3 regions of the Dactylosporangium sp. NPDC006015 genome follow, and region 2 is predicted to be linked to each of the others. Evidence: riboswitches for the same ligand, from Rfam matches in the RefSeq annotation. Region 2 holds a riboswitch; each other region holds the start of a gene.
What was found. A riboswitch is a leader RNA that binds a small molecule or an ion and turns the genes downstream of it on or off. The one in region 2 is predicted to bind cyclic di-AMP.
Positions count from the first base shown of each region.

Region 1: linked by a shared signal. The riboswitch ahead of ABZ321_RS56370 (C39 family peptidase) and the one ahead of ABZ321_RS07390 (hypothetical protein) in region 2 are both predicted to bind cyclic di-AMP.
Region 3: linked by a shared signal. The riboswitch ahead of ABZ321_RS37680 (NlpC/P60 family protein) and the one ahead of ABZ321_RS07390 (hypothetical protein) in region 2 are both predicted to bind cyclic di-AMP.

Region 1 covers NZ_JBEXUD010000082.1:16,787-20,037, reverse strand. The annotation lists gene ABZ321_RS56380 (Ig-like domain-containing protein) at 1-137, opposite strand, end outside; gene ABZ321_RS56375 (hypothetical protein) at 247-1,095, opposite strand; cyclic di-AMP (ydaO/yuaA leader) riboswitch at 1,375-1,517, shown strand; gene ABZ321_RS56370 (C39 family peptidase) at 1,703-2,548, shown strand; gene ABZ321_RS56365 (transglycosylase domain-containing protein) at 2,571-3,251, opposite strand, start outside.
Region 2 covers NZ_JBEXUD010000003.1:252,275-255,525, reverse strand. The annotation lists gene ABZ321_RS07395 (exopolyphosphatase) at 1-211, opposite strand, end outside; gene ABZ321_RS07390 (hypothetical protein) at 294-1,310, opposite strand; cyclic di-AMP (ydaO/yuaA leader) riboswitch at 1,320-1,456, opposite strand; gene ABZ321_RS07385 (glycoside hydrolase family 19 protein) at 1,845-2,963, shown strand; gene ABZ321_RS07380 (NAD(P)/FAD-dependent oxidoreductase) at 3,025-3,251, opposite strand, start outside.
Region 3 covers NZ_JBEXUD010000029.1:14,212-17,462, forward strand. The annotation lists gene ABZ321_RS37665 (AMP-binding protein) at 1-6, opposite strand, end outside; gene ABZ321_RS37670 (ABC transporter ATP-binding protein) at 3-767, opposite strand; gene ABZ321_RS37675 (ABC transporter ATP-binding protein) at 785-1,558, opposite strand; cyclic di-AMP (ydaO/yuaA leader) riboswitch at 1,850-1,994, shown strand; gene ABZ321_RS37680 (NlpC/P60 family protein) at 2,003-2,986, shown strand; gene ABZ321_RS37685 (methyltransferase domain-containing protein) at 3,032-3,251, shown strand, end outside.

The DNA of each region.
Region 1 (3,251 bases), on a different contig from region 2:
AGCCCGACCGCCGGCGGCGGAGCGGTCGACTTCGCCGCCGTGGGCTTCTTCGTCGAACTGGTACACGCCGACAGGCCCAACTGCGCTCCCACCGCGAGCGCGACCAGCGCCGCCGCGGTCCGGCTGGGCCCCCTCATGTGTTCTGCCTGTGCATGGACATGGGGGCATCGTCGTGCGCATCGGGGCGAGGCCGGGGCGGCAATACGAGTGACAATGCGAGGGACCTGGGCCCGCGCGGTGGAATTCCTACATGACGGCGTCCACGATCTGTTGTGCGAGCCCCTCCCACTTCGCGTAGGCGTCCGGGAACGCCGACCGCTGCACCATCTGCGCGGCGATGGTGACGGCCTGCTGCTCCCAGCCCGGGATCTGGGCGAGCGCCGCGTAGAACCTGCGGGCGGACTCGTGCGGGTTCATCAGCTGGTCGACCGAACCCCAGCTCGGCCGCTGCTGGAAGAGGCCGACCGAGTCGTAGTCGTACCCCACGCCCTCGTTGGGGCGCTGCAGCGACTGCGGCACGTTCGGGTTCGCGAGGTTCCGCAGGTGGCTCTCCTGCAGGGCGGTGGCGATCCCCACGACGGCCGCGCGCCGCGGCAGGTTCAGCTGCCGGGCGACGTCGATGATCGCGACGGCGTTGTTCATCTCGGCCTGGGTCAGCCCGCCGACGGGCGCGTGCACGGTCGGCGACGGCGCCGCCGTCGACGCCGGTGGCGTGCCGGCGGGTGCCGGGGTGGTCTTCGCCGGTGCCGGGGCGGCCTTCGTCGGTGCCGGCGTGGCCTTGTTCGCGCTGTCGGCGGGTTTCCGGGTGCGGCTGCGTGAGGCCTGCCCGCCGGCCGCCGAGCGTTCGGCGTCGACGGCGAACGCCGCACTGTCCGCCGGCACGGCGGCGGGTCCGGCCGACGCCGACAGCGTCGCGGACAGGCCGACCGCCACGACCGCGACGGCGCCCACGGCGTAGCGGCGGATCTCGGCCGGCACGGGTGCACGCAGCCGGAATCGGGTCGCGTGCCGCCCCCGCCGGGAGCGGCGCAGGTGTCGGGGACCGCGTGCGGTCGCACCGTTGAGCTGCTGGTCATCGTCGGCGCCCGGAAGCATCCGGCGAGCCTAGGGAGGCCCCGGATCCGGGGTGATGCCGGGCATGCGAACCTGCCGACCGGACACTGGGCGGGCCGCACGGGGCCGGGGCGCGGTCGGCGAGGTGCACCGGGGCACGGCGCAGCCGACCGGCGGGCTGATGGCCCGTGCACCCGGCCGTTCGCCACGCCGTCGTCACGCAAGGTAGCCGACCAGCGTGGGGGTTCCGGGGGTCCTCCCGCGCCCCCGATATGGTCCTCGCATCCGCCCGGCCCGACGTCACCCACCTCGGATGACACCGCGGCGGATCCGCTGAGTCGCGTCCGCGCGAGCCGGGGAACCGAGCACCACCGGGGTGAATCCGCGGGGCCAGCGCCTCGCGGTAGGGCGATCCTCCCGCCCGAACCCGTCAGCTAACCCGGTAGGCGGCACCGGAAGGAGCACTCCGTGCAGCCACAGACCCGGCATCGCCCGTGCCGCAGCACCTCGGGCACCTCGACCCTCGGCCCGGCCCGGTAGTCGCCGACCGTCACCGCACCGGCCCTCGGCCGGCGTGGCACCCCCCTGCCCGGATCACGTCCGGCACCGGCAACAGCAGCCGTCATCGAGCATGTCTGTCGAGGTACCCGTGAGTTACCTGTACAAACCCAGGCACCAGAACCAGAGCCCCGCCCCGTCGCGCTTCCGCGTGCTGCCGATCGCGGCCGCCGCGGCGGTCCTCGGGGTGACGGCGGCCGTCGGCGTGGCCGTGCACGCCTCGACCCCCACACCGGTGGCCGACGCGCAGTCGGTGACGTCCGCGGATCCGTCCGGAACCGGCGTCGGTCCGGCCGGGCGTGACCGGCAGCGGACCCAGGCGGCGCCCGACGCCGCCTCCGCCCCGTCGAAGGCCCCCGCCGGTACCGCGACGTCCAAGCCCGCCCCGCCCGCCGCCTCGGCCAGCCCCACCAAACCGGCGGCCCCGGCGGAGAAGGAGCTCGCGTACCGGTTCGCCTGGCAGGAGAACTTCTACTACTGCGGCCCGGCGGCGACCCGGATCGCGCTGACCGCGCGGTCGATGTACCCGTCCCAGTCCGAGGTCGCCCAGAGCCTGCACACGACCGTCAACGGCACCAACTCCGCCGACGACACCACCCGGTCGCTCAACGAGTACACGAAGAGCTCCTTCTACAAGTCGCACTTCATCCCCGGTCAGTCGGCCACCCAGGCGGAGATCGACCAGATGCAGGCCGACGTCGTCAACGCGATCACCAACGGCTACGCCGTGGTCGCCAACATCGCCGGCTCCACCGTGGACGACAAGGGCAACTCGCACTCGTACCCGGGCGGCCACTACCTCACGGTGGTGGGGTACCTCGACGGCGGCAAGACGGTGAAGATCGCCGACCCCGCGGACGCCCTGGGCGTCGGGTACTACACGCTGACGACGGCCAAGCTCGCGCACTGGACCGCCCTGCGCGGATACTCCGCCTGACACGGCCGTCAGCGGCTCGCGGTCAGCGGCCCAGTGCGCGTACCCGGCTGGGTGGCCGGAACGCCTGGGCCGGCTGGCCGCGCAGCGCGCTCGCCATGGTCTGCGCGACGGCGGCGTTGACCGAGCCGGAGACGCCGCTGCCCACGTGGTCGTTCGGGTTGTCCACGTTCACCGCGATGCCGGCCGCCGCGATCTGCGGGGTGAAGCCGACGAACGTCTCGGTCGAGTTGTACTCGGAGCTGCCGGTCTTGCCCGCGACCGGGCGGCCGCCCAGGATGCCGGACACGTTCTCCGCCGTGCCGCCGTCGCACTTGCCGTACGCCGAGGCCCGGCTGACCGGGCACCGTGCCGCGTCGGTCGCGGCGGCCGCCACGTCGGCGCTGACCGCCTGCCGGCACTTCGGGGCGGCGGCGTCGACCGGTTTGCCGTTGGAGTCGGTGATCGACAGCACCGGCAGCGGCTGGCAGTACAGGCCGCCGGCGGCGACCGCCGCGTAGGCGTTGGCGAGGTCGAGCGGTGTGGTCGAGGCGACGCCGAGGGTGAACGCTCCCCACTGGTCCGCCTTGGCCGCCATCGCCGCGTCCTCGGCGGAACGGAACGTGATGCCGAGCCGCTGCGCCATCTCGACCACGCGGCGCGCGCCGATCTGCTGTTCGAGCCAGACGAAGTAGGTGTTGACCGAACGGCCGAAGCCGTTCCACAT
Region 2 (3,251 bases):
GGGTCTCCGAGTGGTGGTGGTCGAAGACGAGGTGGGCGCCGGGCGCGTAGGGCAGGTTCGTCAGGATGTCGTCGGGTCCGATGTCGACCGTGCCGTCCTGGACGTCTTTGGGGTGCACGAACGTGATGTCGCCGATGAGGTCCAGGTGACGCAGCAGGACGGCGCACACCAGGCCGTCGAAGTCGCTGCGCGTCACGAGTCGGTGCTTCACTTCGGATCCCCTCACCCTGCGTCGGCCGGTCGACAGTTGCCCTATCGGCCGGCCGTACGCAGACGTGAGGTCTTGGCGGTGCTTACAGGAGCGAGAGGTGCACGTGGTTGGTGTGGTCGCTGGAGGGGTCCCCGCCCACGCCGCTGTAGTGGTGCCAGCCGACCGCGGGTGTCCACACCTGTTTGAACCAGATGACGTACATGACGCCGAGCCGGTCCGCGTTCTTCACGAAGTACGTCGCCAGGTTGGCCCCGTAGACCTTGTCCTCACCGGCGGCGACGCCACCGAAGCCAGACTTGGCCTGCACCGAGAAGTCGCACGCGCGGCCCTTCGGGTGCTCGTACGGCCCGCTCGGCCGGTAGCAGGACACGAACCGCTTGAAGCCCGCCGCCTGCGCCTGCTGCATCGCGTGCAGCGTGCGCATCGTGATGCAGCCGCTGGTGGTCGGGTCGTTCTGCTTGCACGACTCCGAGGACCAGCCGCCGCTGGCGTTGCGCGGCGACGGCTGCGCGAGCGGCAGGTTGGCCGACACGAAGCCGTTGCTCGGCCCGCCCGCCTGGGCCAGGCCCTTCTCGGCTTCCTTCTTCTTCGCGGCCATGACGGCGACCTGCTCCTGCTGGAGCTTGACCTCGCCCTCGAGCGCCGTCTTCTGCGCCGCCTGGTCCCGCTTCAGCTGGTTGAGCTCGCGCAGCAGGTTGTCGTTGTGGTGGGCGATCTCGTCGATCGAGCCGGCCCGCTCCGCGAAGCCGGTGGGGCTCCCCGAGTCCATCAGCGCCACGAACGTGGTGAGCGGCCCTGTCCGGTACGCGGCGACGGCGATCGCCGACACCTGCTCGGTGACCCTGGCGAGGTTGGCCTCGGTCTGGGCGAGCTTGGCGGTCAGGTCCGCCTGGTTCTTCACCGAGGCGTCGTACTTGTCCTTGGCCTCGATCCACGCGCGGGTGCTCTCGTCGAGGACCTGGGCGAGGGACGCGTTGGATCCCTCGTCGCCCGTGTCGTCTCCCGGCTCGGCGGCGGCCGGAGTGGCGGCCATCCCAAAAAGGACGGCGGCCGTCATCAGGACGGCGATGATCCGCCGACCGGGATGTCGTGATGACATCTGGCTCGTTGTTCCTTCCGTCGGCCGCCGACCGGGTTAGCTGACGGGTTCGGGACGGAACGACCCCTACCGCGGTTGCCCGCGGATTCACCCCACTGTGCGGTTGGGTCCCCGATTCGCCGGTGTCGAGCCGGCGATTGGGCGGCAGTCGCGCCCGGCGCCGCGGGGGGCGGCGCCATGTCGGACGGGACCGACGGCCAGCCTACCCAGGGCGATCAGACCGCGCAGCGTACTGCCTGTCCGCCGCTGTGACGCACCTCTCGAAACCGCGCCGTCCAAGCAGGTCGCCTAAGCTTGCCGAAAGAATCTCGCGTGACGGAAATCACTCAACTGGCCTCACCCCGACGGCAACGTTCTCGCCCGGGCGATTGTTTTACGCCACCCCGCGGTCACCCCGTGTCACCCCGAGTCACCTCGGAAAGGTGAGGTTAGGGGAACCGTAAAGATTCTTCATAAATCGATGTGATTGCTCCTGTACCGCGGTGGTGGCTGGTCGGATGGGGGCTCAGCGTCGATCTGAACGGAAGTGATCTGGTGTCCAGAGTGCGCCTGTGGGCGGGGCTCGCCGCGACCGCCGTCGTCGGTGGCGTCATCGCCGTCTTCAACATGCTGCCGGCGTCGGCGGCCACCTGTGCGCCGGCGTGGCAGGCGTCGGCCGTGTACACCGGGGGTGCCACGGTGTCGCGGAACGGGCACAACTTCCTCGCCAAGTGGTGGACGCAGAACGAGGCGCCGCCCGGGAACACCGGCGTGTGGCAGGACCAGGGGTCGTGCGGCGGGAGCACGCCGCAGCCGCCGACGCAGACCGGGTCCGCGGGCGGGTGCAGCTTCCCGGCGTGGGTGCAGGGTCGCAACTACGTGACCGGTGACATCGTGAAGTTCACCGACGGTAAGTACTACATCGCCGAGCACGACAACCCGGGGTACAGCCCGACGATCAGCACCTGGTACTGGGACCCGTACACCTGCAACGGCGGAGGGGGCGGCACGACGCCGCCGCCGAACCCGACCACGAACCCGCCGTCGAACGGGGCGTTCGTCGTCAGCGAGGCCCAGTTCAACCAGATGTTCCCGAACCGGAACCCCTTCTACACGTACAACGGCCTGGTCGCGGCGCTGAACGCCTACCCGGCGTTCGCGAAGACGGGATCGGACGCCCAGCGCAAGCAGGAGGCGGCGGCGTTCCTCGCGAACGTGAACCACGAGACCGGCGGCCTGGTGTACATCGTGGAGCAGAACACCGCAAACTACCCGCACTACTGCGACACGAGCCAGCCGTACGGCTGCCCCGCCGGGCAGGCCGCGTACTACGGCCGCGGGCCGATCCAGCTCAGCTGGAACTTCAACTACAAGGCCGCCGGTGACGCGCTCGGCATCGACCTGCTGCGCAACCCGAACCTGGTGCAGACCGACCCGGCCGTGGCGATGAAGACCGCGCTCTGGTACTGGAACACGCAGACCGGCCCGGGCACGATGACGCCGCACAACGCGATGGTCAACGGCGCCGGTTTCGGCGAGACGATCCGCAGCATCAACGGCAGCCTCGAGTGCGGCGGGCGCAACCCCGCGCAGGTGCAGAGCCGGGTCGCGGCGTACCAGCGCTTCGTCGGCATCCTCGGCGTGGGCGTCGGAGCGGGCTCGCTCAGCTGCTAGTCGCCGAAGACCAGGAGGGCGCCCCGGGGAGTGGGGCGCCCTTCTCTTTGCCTTCCGACGGTTACGGCAGGTGCTGGCGGTACTCCTGCAGCGCGCGGCGGGCGAAGACCTGCTGGAACGTGGCGACCCGCTCCGAGCGGCCGCGGCCGATGAAGCTGACGAACCAGTGCAGCACCGCGGTGACCCGGTTCTTGAAGCCGACCAGGTAGAGCAGGTGCACGGCGAGCCACATGAGCCAGCCGACGATCCCGGAGAAGTGCAGCTTGCCGACGCTCGCCACCGCCGAGA
Region 3 (3,251 bases), on a different contig from region 2:
CGTCATGCTCGCTCCACCTCCCCCAGGTAGGCGCGCAGGACGTCGGGGTTGCTCTGCACCTCGGCGGGCGTGCCGGTGGCGACGGGGACGCCGAAGTCGACGACCATCACCCGGTCGGCGAGGTCCATGACGAGCCCCATGTCGTGCTCGACGAGGATCATCGGGACGCCGAGCTTTTCGCGGACGTCGAGGATGAAGCGGGCCATGTCCTCGGTCTCCTCCAGGTTCATCCCGGCGACCGGCTCGTCCAGCAGCAGCAGCTTCGGCTCCATCGCGAGGGCCCGGCCGAGCTCGACGCGCTTCTGCACGCCGTACGGCAGCAACCCCACCGGCAGCCGGCGCCACTGCGCCAGTTCGAGGAAGTCGACGATGTCCTCGACCACGGCCCGGTTGGCGATCTCCTCGCGCCGGGCCCGGCCGAGCCACGCGATCGCGGCGAGCGTGCCGTAGCGGATGTGGTGGTGCCGGCCGAGCATGAGGTTCTCCAGCACGGTCAGGTGCTGGAACAGCTCGACGTTCTGGAAGGTGCGCGCCACGCCCAGCTTGGCGACCTTGTCCGGGCGCAGTCCGGTGAGGTCGGCGCCGTCGAGGGACACCTTGCCCTGCTGCGGCCGGTACACCCCGGAGATCACATTGAAGATCGACGTCTTTCCGGCCCCGTTGGGCCCGATGACGGCGAAGAGCTCGTCCTTGGCGACGGTGAACGAAACCCCGTCGATGGCTTTGACGCCGGCGAAGCTGAGCCGGACGTCTTCGAAACGCAGCACGGCGACTCCTGATTTTTCTATGACAGCCAGCGCTTGCGACGCTTGTAGTGCTTCACGTCGCGGAAGGACCGCTCGGCCCGTCCCAGGTAGAACTCGCGGATGTCGTCGTCGGCGAGCAGTTCGGCGGCGGGCTTGTCGAGCACGACCTTGCCCGTCTCCAGCACGTATCCGTGCTCGGCGATCGACAGCGCCATGGTCGCGTTCTGCTCGACCAGCAGCACGCCGGTGCCGGCCTGGTTGATCTGCACGATCAGGTCGCGGACCTGCTCGACCAGGCGCGGCGCGAGCCCGAGGCTGGGCTCGTCGAGCAGCAGGTACGCCGGGTCCGACATGAGCGCCCGCCCCATCGCCAGCATCTGCTGCTCGCCGCCGGAGAGGTAGCCGGCGATGCTGCCGCGGCGCTGCGCGAGCACGGGGAACAGGGTGTACATGCGGTCCATCGCCTCCGCCCGGCCCTTCGGGCGGGTGTGGGCGCCGAGCCGCAGGTTCTCCTCGACGGTCAGTTCGGCGAAGGTCCTGCGCCCCTCCATCACCTGCGAGACGCCGCGGCGGACCACGGCGGCCGGTTTGAGCCGGTGGATGGGCTTCTCGTCGAGCGTGATGGCGCCCTTGGTGATGGCGCCGTCGTGGACGCCGAGCAGGCCCGACAGGGCCCGCAGCAGCGTGGTCTTGCCGGCACCGTTCGCGCCGAGCAGCGCGACGATGCGTCCTGGTGGGACCTGCAGGCTGACGCCTCGCAGCACCAGCATCACGTCGTCGTAGACGACCTCGAGGTTCTGGACACGCAACATCCGGTGACGCTCCTCCGGGGGTGTTCGGAGTGGGCGAACTATGTGCATCGACGGTGAATAAAGTTACGTGTATTTAACCGGGTCTCAGAGCAGAATCAAGCCCCAATTGTGTGTCCGTCAACACCATCTTCTGTGGTGCGTCACTGTCCGATGTGGAGCGACAACCCGCCGTGATTCGGACTTTTGGGGTAATCGATATTCAACAACGCTCGCGGGTTTCGCTTCGTTGGTGATCACGTTAAGTTATGTCCTGGCCTGCACGGCAGTCCGTCGCCCACCCCGGGCGGCGCCGGGCAAGCGCCGCCGAGTCGAGCGCCGCTCTGGCGCTGTCGAGCCGGGGACCCAGGGTCCTTGGGGTGAATCCGCACAGCGCGGTAGGGCGCACTCTTCCCGCCCGAACCCGTCAGCTAACCCGGTAGGCGGTCGGTGAAGAAGGGTCATCCCTTGTCCGCTGGACACCGCACCAAACGGTCCCTGCTGCGCACGCTCTTCATCGGGGTCGTGTCGCTGGCGATCGTGGCGCCCGCGAGTGTCGCCAAGGCCGATCCGACAGCGGCCGAGATCGACGCCCAGATCCAGAAGGCGGGCGACGAGCTCGAAGACCTGGTCGAGGCCTACAACAAGATCAATGGCGATCTGGCCGCCACCCAGGCGGCCGCCGCCGAGCTGCAGAAGAAGCTCCAGCCCTACGTCGACAACATGGCCAACGCCAACGCCAACGTGGACGTCATCGCCGTCGCGGCGTTCAAGGGCGCGGGCAGCCTGCAGAACCTCAGCATCGTGCTCAACGCGCGGTCGTCCGACACGCTCATGGACCAGCTGACCACGCTGCAGCAGATCGGCAAGCACCAGCAGCACGAGATCGCCGACTTCACGTCGGCCAAGTCGAAGCTGGACGAAGAGAAGAAGAAGATCGACGAGACGCTCGCCGCGGAGACCGCGCAGAAGACCGAGCTCGAGACCAAGAAGAAGAAGATCGAGGGCGACGTCAAGAAGCTCGAGGCGCTCCGCCGCCGCTCCACCACCGGCGGCACCGGCTCCACGGGTGTCAAGGTCGCGCTCGGTGCCGAGTGCACGTCACCGGCGAACGCGGCGGTGGCCTTCGCCTGCGCCCAGCTCGGCGAGCCCTACAAGTGGGGCGCCGCCGGACCCAGCAGCTGGGACTGCTCCGGCCTGACCATGGGCGCCTGGAAGGCGGCCGGCGTCATCCTGCCGCACAACGCGGCGCAGCAGTGGAGCAAGACCACGCACATCTCACGGTCCGCGCTCTCCCCCGGCGACCTGGCGTTCTTCCGTGGCCTGGGGCACGTGGGCATCTACATCGGCAACGGCAAGATGATCCACGCCCCGACGACGGGGCGGAACGTCGAGGTCCAGTCGATCGACGGCCGCAGCGACACGTACGGCTACGGCAGACCGCACAAGTAAGCCCTGACAGCACGTCGAAGAGGCCATGCCCGGCAAGATTGGGGCATGGCCTCTTGGGATCCCGAGCAGTACAGCCGCTTCGCCGAGGAGCGGGCGCGGCCCTTCCACGAGCTGGTGGCGCGCATCCAGACCACCGCGCCGGTCGCGGTCGTGGACCTCGGGTGCGGGCCGGGCACGCTGACCGCGACCCTCGCGACGCGCTACCCGGACGCGGCGGTGCTCGGCATCGACTCCTCCCCCGAGATGCTCGCGAAGGCGGCAGCGC